Linked DNA regions of Sinorhizobium fredii NGR234. Each later gene encodes a partner of the first gene's protein in a complex. Links are inferred from orthologs where the notes say so. Each region holds a gene or a part of one and is shown in the gene's direction. Other genes may lie near its edges. The genes, in order: trxA and NGR_RS10475.

Region 1 (9,589 bases):
TCCAGGACGCGATGATCGGGCCGACGGCTTACGACGTTGCCTCGCTGGTGCAGGACGCCCGCGTCACGATCGACCGCGAGCTGGCAGACAGGCTGATGGGCACCTACATCGCCGAGCGCAAGGCTTCCGGAAGCTTCGACGAGACGGCCTTCCTGCGCGACTGGCATATCATGGCGGCGCAGCGCAACTGCAAGCTCGCCGGCATCTGGGTGCGACTGAAAGAGCGCGACGGCAAGCCCGGCTACATGAAGCACATGCCGCGCACCTTCGGCTATCTTCAGCATGCACTGACGCATGAAGTGCTGACACCCTTGCGCGATTGGTGCATTAAGGCTGGAATCCTGGCTAGCGAATCAGCCAACTGACAGGAAATCATGTCGATCACCAATGCCATGGTGCTTGCGGCCGGACTGGGCACCCGCCTGCGGCCGATCACCGACACACTGCCGAAGCCACTCGTCCAGATCGCCGGCAAGCCGATGATCGACTACGTGCTGGACCTGCTCGCGGCCGCCGGCGTCACCAAGGCCGCCGTGAACGTCCACCACTTCGCCGACCAGATGGAGGCCCATCTCAGCCGGCGCGAGACGCCGCGCATCCTGGTTTCGGACGAGCGTGAGGCGCTGATGAATTCCGGCGGCGGGCTTGCCAAGGGGCTGAAGCTGCTCGACAACGGACCGGTGCTGGTGATGAATGCCGATCTCTTCTGGGTCGGCGAGAAGGCCGGGCAACCCTGCAACCTGCAGCGGCTCGCCGCCTTCTTCGATCCGGAGCGCATGGACATGGCGCTGCTCTGCGTGCGCCTGGAGGACACGACGGGGCACAACGGCAAGAAGGATTTTTCGCTGTCCGAGGAGGGGGCGCTGACGCGCTACGCGGACGGCATGGAAAATCCGGTGGTCTATGCGGGCGCAATCGCCATGGATTCACGGCTGTTCGCCGATGCCCCCACCGATGCCTTCAACCTCAATATCTATTTCGACCGGGCGATCGACAGAGGCCGTCTCTTCGGGCTGATGCTCGACGGCCAGTGGATGACCGTCGGCACGCCTGACGCCATCGAGGAGGCGGAGGCCGTGGTCCGGCGCTTCGAACCGGGAGGGTAGGGTGCCCGGACGAGCCTCCAACGTCTTCACGATTCCTGCCGGCCTGCCTTTCCTAAAGACGCTGGCGGAAAAACTCCTGGGCGGCGTGCTGACGCCGGACTTCCAATACGAATCGGCCGATCCGCTGGCGCTCGCCGGCGTGACGATCTTCGTGCCGACGCGGCGTGCGGCCCGCGTCCTGCGCTCGGAATTCGTCGACCTGCTCGGCGGCCGCTCGGCGATCCTGCCGGTGATCCGCCCGCTTGGCGAGACGGACGATGACAGCGGCTTCTTCGACGCCGAGATGCCGGCGATCCTCGATCTGGCGCCGCCGCTTTCCGGCACCCAACGGCTGATCGAGCTCGGCCGGCTGATCCTTGCCTGGCGCAACCGCCTGCCGCAGGTGGTCCTCGACATTCATGCCGAAAGCCCGCTGATCGCGCCGGCGAGCCCGGCCGATGCCATCTGGCTGGCGCGCAATCTCGCCGAGCTGATAGACGCGATCGAGACGGAGGAGCTCGACTGGGACGCGCTCGACGGGCTTGATGGCGGCGAGCATGCGCTCTGGTGGCAATTGACACTGGCCTTCCTGAAGATTGCCCGGATCTATTGGCCGGAACGGCTCGACGAACTCAAGCATTCCTCGCCGGCGCGGCATCGCAACGCGATGCTCAAAGCCGAAACACAGCGGATTGCCGCCGGCAAGGTAAGCGGGCCAATCATCATCGCCGGCTCGACCGGCTCGATCCCCGCGACCGCCGCCCTGATAGCCGCGGTGAAGACGCTGCCGAACGGCACGATCGTGCTTCCCGGCCTGGACCTCGTGATGAGCGAGACGGAATGGGAGCTTATCGCAGAGGTCGCCGCTTCAGGCCCGCCTGCAAGAGGCCCGGCAAGCCGCACCCATCCGCAGTATGGCTTCCACCGCTTTCTGAAGCGCATGCGCATCGAACGTCTCGACGTGCCGGTTTTGGGATCGCTCGACGATGACCTCGGTTATCGCGGCGCGGTGCTTTCGCGGGCGCTGCTCCCGGCCGAGGCCACTGACGGCTGGACTGAGGCGCGCGGCGGTTTCGAGCCGGAGAAGCTCCTTGCGGCCTTCGCCGACGTGGCGCTGATCGAGGCGGCGAACGAGCGCGAGGAGGCGGCCGCGATCGCCATTGCGCTGCGGCTGGCGCTCGAAGGCGACGAAGAGAGCCAGGCGGCGCTGATCACTCCGGATCGGGGACTGGCGCGGCGCGTCGGGGCGGAACTCGCCCGGTTCGGCATCGAAGCCGATGACTCCGCCGGCGTGCCGCTCTCGGCGACGTCGGCTGGCGCGCTGGCGCGGCTGCTGATCGAGGCGACCCTCAGACCCGACGATCCGGTGGCCCTGGTGGCGCTGCTCAAGCATCCGCTCGCCCGCTTCGGCCAGACGGCCGTAGATACCCGGCGGGCGGCCGACGTGCTGGAGCTTCTGGCGCTGCGCGGCGGCACCGACCTTTCCGATATCTCCGGCCTCGAAGCCGTGCTCGACAAGGCACTCGCCAGGCAGCGCACCGAGCGGCACCCGAGACCTTGGCGCCGCGGCATCGATCAAGGCGATATCGCCCGCGCACGGGCACTTGCGGGGCGCATTTCAACGGCCGTCGAGCCGCTGACCAGCACCAACGCCGGCGGGTCGGAAGGTGGCCGCCATCACTCCATGGTCCTGACCCTCGCCGACTGGGCGGAACGTACCGGTCGGGCGCTGGAGGCTGTCGCCATCGACGAGCGCGGCAGCCTCGGCGAGCTTTGGGGGTCGGAAGCCGGCGAAGCATTGGCAACGCTTCTGCGAAGCATCATCGAGACCGACGGGCAGATGGAGGCCGACGGACGGCAATGGTGCGATATCGTCGTGGCGCTTGCCGCCAGCGAAGCGGTCAAACCGCGATCGATGCGACACCCGCGCGTCTTCATCTTCGGGGCGCTGGAATCGCGCCTGCAAAGCGTCGATCTCGTCGTGCTGGGCGGCCTGAACGAGGGCACCTGGCCGGGACAGACCTCCAACGACCCTTTCCTGTCGCGGACGATGAAGTCGGGCATCGGCCTCGAACCGCCGGAGCGGCGCATCGGTCAGCTCGCCCATGATTTCCAGATGGCCTGCGGAACGCGCCGTCTGATTCTTTCCCGCTCCATGCGCCAGGGCTCCGCGCCGACCGTCGCCTCGCGATGGGTGCAGCGGCTGCAGGCGCTTGGCGGCAAAACTTTGACCGAACAGCTCAAGGCGAATGGCGCCAGCTATCTTCACTGGATGCGCATCCTAGACGGCGGCGAGCGCCAGCCGCTCAGCGAGCGGCCGCAGCCGAAGCCGCCAGTCGAGTTGCAGCCACGCAAATACTCCTTCAGCGAGGTGACCAAGCTTCGCCGCGACCCCTATTCCATCTATGCGCGCCGCATCTTGCGGCTGGAGCCGATCGATTCCTTCAACCGTGATCCGGGCGCCGCCGAACGCGGCCTGCTCTACCACCGGATCGTCGACCGCTTCGTCAAGGGCGGTTTCGACCCCGCCTCCGGCGATGGGGAAGAGGCGATGGTGCGACTGATCCGGGAAGCCTTCGACGAGGAGCAACTCCCGGCTCACATCGACACGATCTGGCGGCCGCGCTTCGAGGCGGTGGCAAGGGCGTTTCTTTCCTGGGAGCGGGAGCGCCGGCACACGATCGTCAGGTCCTTCACCGAGGCTCCTGCCGCGATGGATGTCGGTGTCTCGGACATCAGACTGACCGGGATCGCCGATCGGCTCGACCGGCTGGCGAACGGTACGGTCGACATCATCGATTACAAGACGGGCTCCAGCCCTTCGGCGAAGGAAGCGCGGGCGCTGCTCGACCCGCAGCTCGCGCTCGAGGCGGCGGCGCTCAAGGCGGGCGCCTTCGGCACGATCGGGCCGGCCCGGCCGCATGCGCTGCGCTATGTTCGCCTCAAGCCCGGCAGCCGCTTTGCCGTCGACACGGTCAACAACGAGAACAGCAAGTCGAGGGAGACCAAAACCGCCGAGCAACTGGCAGAGGAATCGCTTGCCGAACTGAGGAAGCTGCTCGCCGCGCTGACCAGCGGAAAATACGGCTTCGCCTCGCGCCTGATCGTCCAGAAGGAACGGGACTACGGCGGTGAATACGACCACCTGGCACGCGTCGCGGAATGGGCGACGGCCGACGGGGAGGACGACGATGAGGAATGACACCTTCGGGACGGAGGAGAGGACGCCCAAGGCGTGGCTCGACTGGACGACGGAGCGCCAGTCGCTCGCCTCCGACCCGGCCCGATCGGCCTGGGTGTCGGCCAATGCCGGCTCCGGCAAGACGCATGTGCTGACGCAGCGGGTCATCCGGCTGCTGCTCGCCGGGTGCCGGCCATCCGCGATCCTCTGCCTGACCTATACGAAGGCGGCGGCTTCCGAGATGTCGAACCGCATCTTCGAGCGCCTCGCCGAATGGGCGACGCTCGATGATGCCGCGCTTGAAAAACGGATCGAGACGATCGAGGGCAAACGGCCTCCCCTTGCGAAGATCCACGAAGCCCGGCGGCTTTTTGCAAAGGCGCTCGAAACGCCCGGCGGGCTGAAGATCCAGACGATCCACGCCTTCTCCGAGGCCTTGCTGCACCAATTTCCGCTCGAAGCCAACGTGGCGGGACATTTTTCGGTCCTCGACGATCGTGCCGCGGCTGTGTTGCTTGCCGATGCGCGCCGCGCCCTGCTGAGCGCGACGGCCGCCGAGGGCGAGACCGAGCTTGCCGAGGCCTTCGCAACGGTCCTCGATCTCGCCGACGATACCGGCCTTGAAAAACTGCTTCAGGCGATCGTCGCAAACCGCGCGCCCATCCAGGCCTTTCTCGACCACGCCTCCGCGCAAAGCGGGCGCGAACGGCAACTGCGTGCGGCGCTTGGCCTTGCTCCGACGGAATCGGCCGAGAGCGTCATGGCCGGCGCCTGGCCGCTGGCCGGTCTGAACGGCGCTGCGCTTGAGCAATATATCGGGCTCGCGCTCAGCCTCGGCGGCGCGAAACCCGTCGAAATCGCCGAGGGCCTGAAGGCAGCCTGCAAGGTCAAGGACGCGGAGGAGCGCTTCGCCTCGCTGCTGAGCGTGTTCTTCAACGGCGGCGGCAAGCCGAAGGCCGAGTCTGCCTTCTTCAACAAGGCGATGCTGGCGCAGGCGCCGCATCTCGCACCGCTGATCGACGAAGCACGCCAACACATCGTCTCAACTGCCGATCGCCTCAGCATCGTGCGCATGTATGAGGCGACGCGGGCGGCACTGATCCTCGCGGAAAGGCTCAACGGGGATTACGAAGACCTCAAGAAGCGGCGCAGCCAGCTCGATTTCGAGGACCTGATCAACCGCACGGCCGCGCTGCTTTCGCGCAGCGACGTCGGCGCCTGGGTCCACTACAAGCTCGACCAGGGCATCGACCATATCCTCGTCGACGAGGCGCAGGACACCAGCCCGGCGCAATGGACGATCATCCAGGCGCTCGCCGCCGATTTCTTCGCCGGCGAAACAGCGCGGGCCGACGACCGGACGATCTTTGCGGTCGGCGACGAGAAGCAGTCGATCTATTCCTTCCAGGGCGCTCGGCCGGAGCGCTTTTCGCGCGAAAGCGTGCTGACCGAGCGTCGGGTCCGCGCCGGCAACAAGTATTTCAGCCCGATCCGGCTGCAGCTCTCCTTCCGCTCCACCCTCGACGTGCTTTCCGCAGTCGACACGGTCTTTGCCAACCCGGGCAATGCCAAAGGCCTGAGCGCCAGGAACGAGGCAATCGTCCATGCCTCGAACCGCATCGGCCACCCCGGAGCGGTCGACATCTGGGACATCATCGCGCCCGAGCCGACCACCTCCGAAGACGACTGGACGGCACCCTTCGACGCGACGCCCGAGCGGGCCCCGGTCAACATTCTCGCCCGGCGGATCGCGGCCGTGCTCGAAGACTGGATCGGCAAGGAGACCGTGATCGAGAAGGGCGTCCGGCGGCCGATGCGGCCCGGCGACGTCATCGTGCTGGTGCGCAAGCGCGATGCCTTCGTCAACGCGCTGACGCGGGCGCTGAAGCGCCGCGGCAACATTCCAGTCGCCGGTGCCGACAGGCTGGTACTGACCAACCACATCGCCATCCAGGATCTCCTGGCGCTCGGCCGCTTCGTGCTCCTGCCCGAAGATGACCTGTCGCTCGCCGCACTGCTGAAAAGCCCGCTCGTCAATCTCGGCGAGGACGACGTCTTCGACCTGGCGGCGCGGCGGGCGGAGGGCGAAAGCCTCTGGCAGCGGCTGCAGCAGCTCGGTGCGGAGGAAAAAAGCCGATATTGCCGCGTCGTGCGGATCCTCGCCGGCTATGGCGAACTTGCCCGCGATCTGCTGCCGCACGACTTCTACGCCCGGGTGCTCGGCGCCCATGGCGGCCGACGTGCCTTCCTGGCGCGGCTCGGCAGCGAGGTCAGCGACATTCTCGACGAATTCCTCACCTTCGCGCTCGACCACGAGCGGAGCGGCCTGCCCGGCCTGCAGGCCTTCATCTCGACGCTCGAGATCGAAGCGCCGACCGTCAAGCGCGAGCAGGACAAGGAACGCGACGAGGTGCGCGTCATGACCGTGCACGCCGCCAAGGGGCTCGAGGCACCGGTGGTCTTCCTGGTCGACGGCGGCGGCGAGGCATTCGTACGCCAGCAGGTCTCGGACCTGCGCCTCCTGGAGAAGCCGCAGGCCGGCGGCGCTCCGGTCATCGTGCCGGTCTGGCGGGCGCCCGGCTCGGCGTCCAATTCGCTGATCGCCGCCGACAACGAGCGGCTGAAGCGGCTGGCGGAGGAAGAGTATCGCCGCCTCCTCTATGTCGGCATGACACGGGCGGCGGATCGGCTGATCGTCTGCGGTTATCGCGGCCAGCGGCAGAACCTCGATACCTGGCATGCCATGGTCCAGGGGACGCTGGCGCACGATCCGAAAGGCAGGGCGGTGCCGACGGACTTTTCAGCCGGCGGCGAAGAATGGACGGGCCATGCCTGGCGTGAAGCGCCTGTGCCGGTAACCATCCCGGAGAGTGGCGACGCAAAGAGCAAGCCGGACGCGGCTGCGTCGATCCTGCCGCCGGCGCTCTTCACGCCCTTGCCGCCGCCGCGCCGCCTGCCGCGGCCGCTCGCCCCTTCTGGTACCAGCGTCGCCATCGACGATCCGGACCGGGAGGCGATCGTCGGCTCGGCGCTCTTTGCCGAGCAGGCCACGCCCAAATTCTCGATGCTGCGCGGCGCCATCCTGCACCGGCTGCTGCAGGTGCTCCCGACGATCGAGGAGGCTAAGCGCCGGGAGGCGGCGGAACGCTACCTTGGGCGCGCCGTGCCGGGCTGGCCGGAGACGGAGCGGCGGGCGCTGACCGCCGCCGTAATGGATGTGCTCGATCATACGGAACTGCAGCCGCTCTTCGGCGAACAGAGCCGAGCCGAAGTCTCCGTCATGGGAACGCTCAAGCTCGGGAGCCAGGAGTTCGCAATATCCGGCCGCCTCGACCGCCTGGCGATTGCCGGCGACACGGTGACGATCGCCGATTACAAGACCAATCGCGACGTGCCGGCCTCGGTCGACGACGTTCCGTCCGTCTACCGACGGCAGCTCGCCATCTACCGTGATCTGCTGAAGCCGCTCTATCCCGGCAAGCAATTCCGCTCAGTGCTGATCTTCACGGAGGGTCCGGCCGTCCGGGTGCTTCCCGACACGATGCTGGATCGGAGCCTTGAAGAGCTCGCGACAAAGTGAGATACACGATATTGAAAATCCGGTGGCGAGGCCTCACATGAGGCACAACATCTGGACAATGCCATTCCGAAGGAGCAGCCGATGGCAACTGTAAAAGTCGATGCGTCCAATTTTCAGAAAGAAGTCCTGAATTCCGCCGAGCCGGTCGTCGTCGACTTCTGGGCCGAATGGTGCGGCCCGTGCAAAATGATCGCACCGAGCCTCGAAGAGATCGCCACCGAGCTTGCCGGCAAAGTCAAGGTTGCCAAGCTCAATATCGATGAAAACCCTGAACTGGCGGCCCAGTACGGCGTCCGCTCGATCCCGACGCTCGCCCTGTTCAAGGCCGGCGAAGTCGCCGACATCAAGGTCGGCGCGGCGCCGAAGACGGCGCTGAGCTCGTGGATTTCCAACGCCTCGGCTTGAAGCGCGGCGCAAGCAAGACCTGAAAGAGCCCGGCTTTGCCCGGGCTTTTTTTGGCCGCACTTGCGGTTGCCCTTGTCGGCCCGGTAATCTCTCGCTTGGCATCGTCATCCTCGGGCTTGACCCGAGGATCCAGGCGCAAGCGCCGGCTCCGGCATAACCGTTGTGCGATGCCACGAATGGTCGAATCATCGACTCAGTGAATACTCAGCAAAATCCTGTGCGTTTGATTGCTGGAATGCTGGCAGGATCGATCCTCGGGTCAAGCCCGAGGATGACGCCGGAGGGTGGCTGCGCCCTATCACCTCTACCGAGGTGGCGTGCCGTTGTCGGAAAGCACATCGCCGACGAGATAGAGGGAACCGCCGATCAGGATGCGTGGCGGCCCGGGATCCTCTTCGGTCAGTTCGGCTATAAGGCCGAGTGCTTCCGCAACCGAGGATGTGGCATTCGCCTCCAAGCCTGCGGCGGCGGCATCGGCGGCCAGTGCGACCGGATCGAGTCCCGCATCCGATCCGTGAATCGGCACGGTGAAGACCTGCTCGGCGAGATCGAGGAAGGCCTTGAAATAGCCGACCGGATCCTTGGTGTTGATCATGCCGATGATCAGGAAGAGCGGCCGCGGATCACGCTCCTCGAATGTGGCCATCGCTTCGGCGATCACCTGGCCGGCGCCGGGATTGTGGCCGCCGTCGATCCAGATTTCGGCGGCCGGCGGCCCGTAGTGCGCGAGCTTGCCGCCGGCAAGACGCTGCAGCCGCCCCGGCCACTCGACGCCCGCCAGGCCCTTCTCGATCGCCGCCTCGGGAACGTCGAATCCGGCCGCCCGGACGGCACGGATCGCCGCCGCGGCATTGGCATATTGGTGCCGGCCCGGCAGGCGCGGCAGCGGCAGGTCGGCAAGCCCGTTCTCGTCCTGGAAGATCAGCCTGCCGAACTCTTCATGCGCCATGAAATCCTGACCGTAGACGGACGTCGGGCAGCCGAGCCGTTCGGCGGTATCGACGAGCACGTCGCGCACGCCGTCTTCCTCCTGATGGCCGATCACCACCGGGCAGCCGCGCTTCATGATTCCGGCCTTTTCCGCGGCGATCAGTTCGACCCGGTCGCCGAGATAGGCCTGGTGGTCGAGCGAGATCGGCATGATGACGGAAACGGCCGGCCGGGCGATGACGTTGGTCGCATCGAAGCGACCGCCAAGACCGACCTCGAGGATCACGACATCGGCCGGATGCTCGGCGAACAGGACGAAGGTGACCGCCGTCAGGATTTCGAAGACGGTGATCTTCTGGCCGGCATTGGCTTCCGCCACGCGGCGTACCGCATCGGCGAGGACCGGGT
Region 2 (9,709 bases), on another replicon or contig:
CGAGAGCATGATCGCCGGCGCCGTGTGCCCGCGTTCCCTGAGCTTCGTCACCAGTTCCCAGCCGTTCATGCCGGGCATGGAGATGTCAATCAGGAAGAGATCCGGCCGCGTCCCTTCGATGAGGGCCAGGCAATCGGTGCCGTTCGCCGCCGTCAGCACGGTGAAGTCGAGCGGCACCAGTACCTCGCGCATCAGGTCGCGGTGGTCGGCATTGTCGTCGACGACGAGGATGGTGCGGTGCGGTCCCTTGTAGGACGTGATCCTGCGCACCGGGTCCTTGAGCGCCGCCGGTCGGTCGACGGCCGAAAGCATCAGCCGCACCCTGAAAGCCGTGCCCTTGTCCTTCTCGCTGGTGACGGAGATTTCGCCGCCGAGCGTCTGGGTCAGCAGGCGCGTGATCGTCAGCCCGAGGCCGAGACCAGGCATGCGATGCTCCGCGTCGCCGCGCTGGAAGGGATCGAAGATCTTCGGCAGGTCCTTGTCGCTGATGCCGCGGCCGCTGTCCTCGATCGTGAAGGTCGCCACCTGGCTGCGATAGGCGATATCGAAGCGGATCAAGCCCTGATCGGTGAATTTCAGCGCATTCGACAGCAGGTTGACGAGGATCTGCCGCAGCCGCTTCTCGTCGGTCCTCACATATTGCGGCAGCGTTGGGCCGCGGTTGTGCTCGAAGCCGATGCCCTTGGCCTGCGCCTGCGGGCGGAACATGTCGACGATCTGGTCGAGGAAATCGTGGATGTTGATCTCGTTGGAATAGACCTGCAGCTTGCCGGCCTCGATCTTCGAGATGTCGAGCAGGCCGTCGATGAGCCCGGAGAGATGGTCGGCGCTGCGTTTGATGACCTTGATCGCGCCCTGCCGCGACGACGGGATCGTCTCGTCGCGCTCCAGGATCTGCGCATAGCCGAGCACGGCGTTGAGCGGCGTGCGCAGTTCGTGGCTCAAGCCGACGACATAGCGGCTTTTTGCCCGGTTCGCGGACTCAGCCGCCTCCTTGGCATTCTGCAGCGCCGCGTCGGTCTTCTTGTGGGCGGCGATCTCCTTGAGGAGCAGGGTGTTCTGGCGGGAAGACTCCTCCTCCGCCACGACACGGCTGTCATGGGCAAGCACGTAGAACCACGAGACGACGCCGGCCAGGATGGCGAAGACGAAGAAGACGACGGCGACCGTTCGCTCGACGACGGCGGCGGTCTCGGGCGAGGCGGCGGTCGTCTGGTGGGCGATCATCGCCAGGATGATGCCGATGCCGGTGATCGAGATGACAGCCGAAATCGCATAGCGGCCGAGCCTTGTGGCGAGTTTTGCGACAACCGTCTCCGGCAAGACCGCCTTGGCGACCGTGGCGATCTGCGTGTTGAGCCGCGCCTTCGGCTTGCACATGTCGTGGCAGCGGCTGTCGAGCGAACAGCAGAGCGAGCAGATCGGCGCCGCATAGGCCGGGCACCAGGCCATGTCCTCGGGCTCGAACGGATGTTCGCAGATCGAGCAGGTGATCTCGCTTTCGCTGAGCCAGCTCTTGCGCGGCTTGCGGGCGAGATAGAATTTTCCCTCCGTCCGCCAGGCGATCAGCGGCGAGACGACGAAGGCCGTGACGAGGGCGATATAGGGCGCGAGCGAGGCGGCGATCTCGCCCATGGCGCCGAAATGCGCGACGAGCGCCAACAGCGCCGAGACGCCCATCGTACCGAGGCCCACCGGATTGATGTCGTAGAGATGGGCGCGCTTGAACTCGATGCCGGGTGGGGACAAGCCGAGCGGCTTGTTGACGAAGAGGTCGGCCGAGATCGTGCAGAGCCAGGCCATGGCGATGATCGAAAAGATGCCGAGCGTCTCCTCGAGCAGCCGGTAGATGCCGAGTTCCATCAGCAGCAGCGCAATCGCCACGTTGAAGACCAGCCAGATGACGCGGCCCGGATGGCTATGGGTGAGCCGCGAAAAGAAGTTCGACCAGGCGAGCGACCCGGCATAGGCATTCATCACATTGATCTTCAGCTGCGAGACGACGACGAAGGCGACCATCAAGAGGAGTGCGGCCGTCTCCGACGGGACGATATAGCCGAAGGCGGTGTAGTACATCTGCGCCGGATCGGCGGCCCTGGTCGAGGGCACGCCGGCACTGAGCGCCAGTACCACAAGGAAGGAACCGGCCAAGAGCTTCGGCGCGCCGACGATGACCCAGCCGGAGCCGGCGAGAAACACGGCAATGCGGTGATGCAGCTTCCTCTGGCCGTCCGGCGGCAGGAAGCGCAGGAAGTCGACCTGCTCGCCGATCTGCGCCATCAGCGCGAAGATCACCGCGGAGGCCGCGCCGAATTCGACGAGATCGAAGGACGCGACGGTGCCGGCCGGCCCGGAGGCGTGGTGTATGCCGGCATAGGCAAGCCAGAGCCCGACCTTTTCCCAATCGGCGAGCGCGATGAAGGCAAACGGCAGGATGTTGAGCACGATCCAGAAGGGCTGTGTCATCAGCTGGAACTTGCTGATGAGACGGACGCCGTGGGTCACGAGCGGGATCACCGCGACGGCGCTGACGATGTAGCCGATCCACAGCGGTATGCCGAGCGCCAGTTCCAATGCGCCGGACATGATCGACGCTTCGATCGCGAAGAGGATGAAGGTGAAGCTCGCATAGATCAGCGAGGTGATCGTCGAGCCGATGTAACCGAAACTCGCGCCGCGCGTCAGAAGGTCGATGTCGACGCCGTGGCGGATCGCGTAACGGCTGATCGGCAGCCCGACCAAGAGGATCATCACGCTCGCGACGGCTATGGCGACCACGGCATTGGTGGTGCCGTAGGACATGGTGATGGCGCCGCCGATCGCCTCCAGCGCCAGGAAAGAGATCGCCCCGATCGCCGTCTGCGAGATGCGCTCGGAGGAAAACCGCCGCGCGCTCTTGGCGGTGAAGCGCAGCGCATAGTCTTCAAGCGTCTGGTTGGCGACCCAGCGATTGTATTCTCGTCGAACGGGAATGATGCGCTGGCGTGCAGCCATGTTGCCTCGTCGTTACTGTAGCCTCGCCGGTCTCTGCCTATTTTCCCGGCAAGCGAAAGCGACGCATGAAATTTATGCAATGTAGAAAGTTTGAAAGCAAGCTTCAAAGCGTCACTGGCGGAACATCGCCTGCCTCGACGATGCGACCGGCGACCGCGCCGATCCTCAACGAGGACGGCCGGCACGATGCCTGGGCGTACGTGACCCAGTATTTGTGACCCTGCCGATCACGCACAACAGGCGCTCTTCGATGAGACGGGGGCGCAGCAGGCAGCCGACGCGCGCCCCTCCTCGGCAAGCCATCGATCGCGCGGTTTGCAGCTCGCGGGTCTCGGCGCGAGTTCCACATGCACGGCGTTGTCGCGCAGTCTTGGCAGCGACGCGCAATAGAGCTGCATGGGACGCACGCCGTCGCTGACTTCGAAGGTGAGCTTTGCCGATTGCGCAAGTTGCAGGTGATCCGACACCTTGCCGATGATCCCCGAGAACTTGCCGGCCGGCATGTGCGCCCTGCTGTCTTCCTCGACGTCCCAAAGCTGCACGAAGATCTCGGTCCAGGCCTCCGGATTGGCGCCGCAATCGAGCCCTGCGAACTGCCCGGCCTTGACCTCCGTCACATGGTAGCCGGCTTTGATCGGCCGACCGTCGTAGTGAAACACGAGGGGAAGCTCGCTAGCCGCAGCCAGAGTCTCAAGCAGAAGCCCGAGCGAGATGTCGTCGTTGTGAATTTTCGTATTGTCGAGCGCGCTCATATGCATTATTCCTCGTTTCAATTATTCAAGGATTATTGAAATATGGACGAACGTCAAGCGCTTGCCGCCTTCGGTGCGCTCTCGCAGGAGACGCGCCTGAAGATCATTCGAATGCTGGTGGTGGCGGGTGCAGACGGGGTATCCGCGGGGGTGATGGCAGAGAACCTGGGGGTTTCGCCCTCCAATATCTCGTTTCATCTGAAAGAGCTGGAGCGGGCCGGGCTGATCACCCAGCAGCGCGAGTCGAGATCGATCATCTATTCGGGCAATTACGAGGCGCTGGGCAGCCTCGTGCGCTTCCTTATGGAAGACTGCTGCGCCGGACATCCTGAAGTCTGCGCACCGGCCGCCGCGGTCGCGGCCTGCTGCGCGCCAACTATGGAGGGGAAATGCCAATGAGTGACGATCGGGTCTACAATGTGCTCTTTCTCTGTACCGGCAATTCCGCCCGCTCGATCATGGCGGAAGCCATGCTCGAGGTGGAGGGGAAGGGCCGCTTCCGCGCCTTTTCGGCCGGAAGCCAGCCCAGGGGTGAGGTTAATCCCTGGGCGCTGAAGACGCTCGAAGCGCTCGGCTATCGCACGACGGGATTCTCGTCGAAGAGCTGGGACGTCTTCGCCGCGCCCGGTGCTCCGCAAATGGATTTCATCTTCACGGTCTGCGACGATGCCGCCGGCGAGGCCTGTCCGGTCTGGATCGGGCATCCGGCGACAGCCCATTGGGGCATCGAGGACCCCGCTGCGGTCGAGGGACCTGATGTCGAGAGGGGCCGCGCTTTCGCGCGTGCGGCGAAGTATTTGAAGAACCGCATATCGGTGTTCGCGGCCCTGCCGATCGCCTCGCTCGACAAGCTCGCGCTCGAGACGAAGCTCCATGAGATCGGACGGCTCGAAGGCGCGACGTCCCGTCCGTCCGAGGCGCGCTGATGTCGTCGTTCGATCTCTCCCGCCGCCTCGTCGCCGAGGGCCTGGGTACGGCGCTGCTCGTCGCGACCGTCGTCGGCTCCGGCATCATGGCCACGTCGCTAACTGAGGACACGGCGCTCGCTCTGCTCGGAAACACGCTTGCCACGGGCGCGATCCTGGTCGTGCTGATCACCATTCTCGGTCCCATATCCGGGGCGCATTTCAATCCGGCCGTATCGCTGGTTTTCGCGCTTTCCCGCAATCTGCCACGACGCGACCTCGTCGGCTATGTAGCGGCGCAAGTCGCCGGCGGCATTCTGGGCACGATCGCGGCGCACCTGATGTTCGATCATCCGATCCTCGAATGGTCGACGAAGGTGCGCACCGGGCCAGCGCAATGGTTCTCCGAATGGGTGGCAACCTTCGGGCTCGCCGCGACCATTCTCGCCGGCATCCGTTTCGAACAGAAATCGGTGCCATGGCTGGTCGGCCTCTATATAACGGCTGCCTACTGGTTCACGGCGTCGACCTCGTTTGCCAACCCGGCCGTGGCGGTTGCCCGGTCGCTGACGGATACGTTCTCCGGCATCCGCCCGGCGGATCTGCCCGGATTCATCTCCGCGGAGCTGGTCGGCGCGGTCTCCGCGCTCTTGCTGACGACCTGGCTGCTGCGGCCTGCAAACCCGATGAGGATAAAATCATGAATGCCACGATCTACCACAATCCCGCTTGCGGCACGTCGCGCAACACGCTGGCGATGATCCGCAACGCCGGCATCGAGCCGACCATCATCGAATATCTCGATCAGGCGCCGTCGCGTGACGAACTCGCCCGGATGATCGCCGACGCCGGCCTCACCGTCCGGCAGGCGATCCGCGAGAAAGGCACGCCTTATGCGGAACTCGGCCTTGACGATCCGGGACTGGCGGACGAGCAACTCATCGATGCGATGCTGAAGAACCCGATCCTGATCAACCGGCCCTTCGTCGTGACGCCGCTCGGCACTCGGCTGTGCCGCCCGTCCGAAGTCGTGCTCGATATCCTGCCTGAGACGCACAAGGGAGAGTTCACCAAGGAGGACGGCGAGAGAGTGCTAGACGCGGACGGCAAACGCCTCGTCTGATCTGCCTGCGTGGTTTTGCCCGCCGCTTCCTTCTTCCCCCCCGCCATCTACGTAGAATGACGTATGTGCAGTGCAGCGGGCTTGTTCAATGATCGCTTTCAGAGACGGGAGCGGGATGCGAGCGAAAAACCGCTGCGCACTTTTCCTCTCCCGCTCCCAAGCAACGGCCAAGGACAACCAACGCTCCGTTGCGGCGACCAGAGCTAGAGGGGTTCAATCAGATGACTTACAGGGCACGCGTCACCGGCGCATTCCTCGCTGCCGTCCTTTCGACGACCGCGTTCAACGGCGCCTTCGCCGCCGAGGACACGATCAAGGTCGGCATCCTTCATTCGCTTTCCGGAACCATGGCGATCTCGGAGACGACGTTGAAGGACGCCATGCTGATGCTGATCGACGAGCAGAACAAGAAGGGCGGCCTGCTCGGCAAGAAGCTTGAGGCGGTCGTCGTCGACCCGGCTTCGGACTGGCCGCTCTTTGCCGAAAAGGCGCGCGAGCTGGTCTCCGTCGACAAGGTTTCCGCCGTCTTCGGCTGCTGGACCTCCGTGTCGCGCAAATCCGTGCTGCCGGTCTTCGAGGAACTGAACTCGATCCTCTTCTACCCCGTCCAGTACGAGGGTGAGGAAAGCCAGCGCAACGTCTTCTACACCGGTGCCGCGCCGAACCAGCAGGCGATCCCCGCCGTGGACTACCTGATGGAGAACGAGGAGGTGGAGCGCTGGGTGCTCGCCGGCACCGACTACGTCTATCCGCGCACCACCAACAAGATCCTCGAGGCTTATCTCATCGCCAAGGGCGTCAAGCCCGAGGACATCATGATCAACTACACGCCGTTCGGTCATTCCGACTGGCAGACGATCGTTTCCGACATCAAGAAGTTCGGCTCGGCCGGCAAGAAGACAGCCGTCGTCTCGACGATCAACGGCGACGCCAACGTGCCCTTCTACAAGGAGCTCGGCAACCAGGGCATCAAGGCCGAGGATATTCCGGTCGTCGCCTTCTCGGTCGGAGAGGAAGAGCTCGCCGGCCTCGATACCGGACCGCTCGTCGGCCATCTTGCCGCCTGGAACTATTTCCAGTCGGTCGACAACCCGGCCAATGCCGAATTCATCAAGACCTGGAAGGCCTATACGAAGAACGACAAGCGGGTCACCAACGACCCGATGGAAGCCCACTATATCGGCTTCAACATGTGGCTGAAGGCGGTGGAGAAGGCCGGCACCACCGACACCGACGCGGTGCTCGACGCGATGATCGGCGTCTCGGTGCCGAACCTCTCGGGCGGCTATTCGACGATGATGCCGAACCATCACATCACCAAGCCGGTGCTGATCGGCGAAATCCAGGGCGACGGCCAGTTCGAGACCGTCTGGGAAACGCCCGGTCTTGTCGTCGGCGACGAATGGTCGGATTACCTGCCGGACTCCAAGGACCTGATCTCCGATTGGCGCGCTCCGATGTCGTGCGGCAACTTCAACGTCGCCACGGGCAAGTGCGGCGGCAAGGGTTCGTGATTTCATGACGAAACAATTGTTCGCTGACGGGCCGGATGCGGCCCGTCCCCGGCATCGAGTTTCATGACGAACCGATAGCATGAAAACACCCTCCGTCCGACGGCCTCCATTCGGACGGGGGACTTGCCGTTGATGCCAAGCGAGAAGCCAATGTACCGAATCTTTCAAACCCTGTTGGTTGCCTTGCTCCTCTTCACCGCGATCCCCGGCGGGCTTCGCGCGCAAGAGGGATTGCGCGACCTGGTCAACGCGCTCGGCGAGGCGAAACTTTCCGATATGGACGAGCATATCGCCGCGCTGGCGAAGACAGGTGATCCCAAGGTCGTGCCCGTCTTGGAAGCGCTCGGCGAAGGCGATCTCTATGCGCGCAAGGCGGACGGCCAGGTGTTCCTGACCAAGGAAAGCGGTTCGTCGCTGACGCTCATCGACCCGATCTCCGGCGAGAGCGCCGGCGAGGCGCCGAAGGCGGCGCTTGCGAAGATCAAGGTCAACAATGGCGTGCGCCGCGCCGTGCGCACCGCGCTCGGCAGCCTGACGCTGCTCAGCCCCGACCGCGGTCAGCGCCTGAAGGCGGCGCATTCCGTGCTTCAATCCCCCAACGCCGATGCGCTCGGCGCCATCGAGAATGCGCTCGCCGCCGAGAAGGACGCCGAGGTTAGCGCCCTGCTCGAGCGGGCGCGCGCCACAACGCTGTTGATTTCCGACCGGCCCGTCGACGAGAAGAGGGAGGCGGTGCGGCTGCTCAAGCAAAACGGTGGCCGCGAGGCCCTCTCCATCCTCTCGACGGCGCTGAACTCGGCCGACGAAACCCTGAAGCCGGACATCGAGGCGGCGCTCGCCGGCATCGAACAGACTGAGGCGCTGTGGGCCGCCGGCCAGAATGTCTGGTACGGCCTGTCGCTCGGCTCGGTGCTGCTGCTCGCGGCGATCGGCCTGGCGATTACCTTCGGCGTCATGGGCATCATCAACATGGCGCATGGCGAGATGGTGATGCTCGGCGCCTATACGACCTTCCTGGTGCAGGAGGTCGTGCGCGACTCCTATCCGGCGCTTTTCGACTGGTCCCTGGCGATTGCCCTGCCGCTCGCCTTTCTGGTGACCGGCGCGGTGGGGCTGGCGATGGAACGCGGCGTCATCCGCTTCCTCTATGGCCGGCCGCTCGAAACGCTGCTGGCCACCTGGGGCATCTCGCTGATCCTGCAGCAATCGGTGCGGTCGATCTTCGGCCCCACCAATCGCGAGGTCGGCAACCCGTCCTGGATGTCCGGCGCCTTCGAGCTCGGCGGCCTGACGGTCACCTGGAACCGCCTGTGGATCGTCCTTTTCGCGCTCGCCGTCTTCGCCGCGCTGCTCTTTCTCCTCAAGAAGACGCCGATGGGCCTGCAGATGCGGGCGGTCACCCAGAACCGCCGCATGGCCTCCTCCATGGGCATCCGCACGCCCTGGGTCGATGCGCTCACCTTCGCGCTCGGCTCCGGCATTGCCGGCATGGCCGGCGTGGCACTCTCGCAGATCGACAACGTCTCGCCGAACCTCGGCCAGGGCTACATCATCGACAGCTTCATGGTGGTGGTCTTCGGCGGCGTCGGCAATCTCTGGGGCACGCTCGTCGGCGCCTTCTCGCTCGGCATCCTCAATAAGTTTTTGGAGCCCTATGCCGGCGCCGTGCTCGGCAAGATCCTCGTGCTCGTGCTGATCATCCTGTTCATCCAGAAGCGGCCGCGCGGGCTCTTCGCACTCAAGGGCCGGGCGGTGGAAGCATGATCACATCTTTCCTCATCAGATCGCTGGACCGCACCATCGTCATCGCCGTGGCGATCCTGCTGGCGCTTGCCGTCCTCGTTCCCGCCCTCAATCTCCTGACCGCGCCGGACCATCCGCTGCATGTGCCGACCTATCTGGTCTCGCTGTTCGGCAAGTACCTGACCTACGCGCTCTTAGCGCTGGCGCTCGACCTCGTCTGGGGCTTCTGCGGCATCCTCTCGCTCGGACACGCCGCCTTCTTCGCCCTCGGCGGCTATGCGATCGGCATGTATCTGATGCGCCAGATCGGCGCGCGCGGCTCCTACGGCAATCCCCTGCTGCCGGATTTCATGGTCTTCCTCAACTGGAAGGAACTGCCCTGGTTCTGGTACGGCTTCGACATGTTCTGGTTCGCGGCGCTGATGGTCGTGCTGGTGCCCGGCCTCATCGCCTTCGTCTTCGGCTGGTTCGCCTTCCGCTCGCGCGTCAACGGCGTCTATCTGTCGATCATCACCCAGGCGATGACCTATGCGCTGCTGCTTGCCTTCTTCCGCAACGACATGGGTTTCGGCGGCAACAACGGGCTGACCGACTTCAAGGATATCCTCGGCTTCAACATCCAGGCCGACGCCACCCGCGCCGCGCTCTTTGCCGCTTCCGCGCTGGCGCTCGCCGTCT

What was found.
Region 2: the proteins of trxA (region 1) and NGR_RS10475 are in contact, whole or in part, in an NMR structure (PDB 2IPA), measured with the Bacillus subtilis proteins. The link is inferred for Sinorhizobium fredii NGR234 from one-to-one orthologs.

Annotation. Positions count from the first base shown.
Region 1 is NC_012587.1:3,570,907-3,580,495, reverse strand. Bases 6,869-9,589 are described here. They hold trxA (thioredoxin), read left to right. Parts: upstream 6,869-7,927; coding sequence 7,928-8,251; downstream 8,252-9,589. Other genes in these bases: NGR_RS28015 (bifunctional folylpolyglutamate synthase/dihydrofolate synthase), read right to left, coding at 8,556-9,589; addA (double-strand break repair helicase AddA), read left to right, coding at 6,869-7,846. In the rest of the region: NGR_RS28040 (bifunctional tRNA (adenosine(37)-N6)-threonylcarbamoyltransferase complex ATPase subunit type 1 TsaE/phosphotransferase), read left to right, coding at 1-365; NGR_RS28035 (nucleotidyltransferase family protein), read left to right, coding at 375-1,106; double-strand break repair protein AddB, read left to right, coding at 1,108-4,287; more of addA, read left to right, coding at 4,277-6,868. UniProt on the Bacillus subtilis protein: Participates in various redox reactions through the reversible oxidation of its active center dithiol to a disulfide and catalyzes dithiol-disulfide exchange reactions.
Region 2 is NC_012586.1:2,233,567-2,243,275, reverse strand. Bases 3,066-5,906 are described here. They hold NGR_RS10475 (arsenate reductase ArsC), read left to right. Parts: upstream 3,066-4,141; coding sequence 4,142-4,672; downstream 4,673-5,906. Other genes in these bases: arsC (arsenate reductase (glutaredoxin)), read left to right, coding at 5,352-5,774; NGR_RS10470 (aquaporin), read left to right, coding at 4,672-5,355; NGR_RS10480 (ArsR/SmtB family transcription factor), read left to right, coding at 3,789-4,145; NGR_RS10485 (DUF6428 family protein), read right to left, coding at 3,222-3,746. Outside these bases: NGR_RS10490 (hybrid sensor histidine kinase/response regulator), read right to left, coding at 1-2,994; urtA (urea ABC transporter substrate-binding protein), read left to right, coding at 5,996-7,288; urea ABC transporter permease subunit UrtB, read left to right, coding at 7,439-9,052; urea ABC transporter permease subunit UrtC, read left to right, coding at 9,049-9,709. UniProt on the Bacillus subtilis protein: Catalyzes the reduction of arsenate [As(V)] to arsenite [As(III)]. In vitro, can dephosphorylate para-nitrophenyl phosphate (pNPP).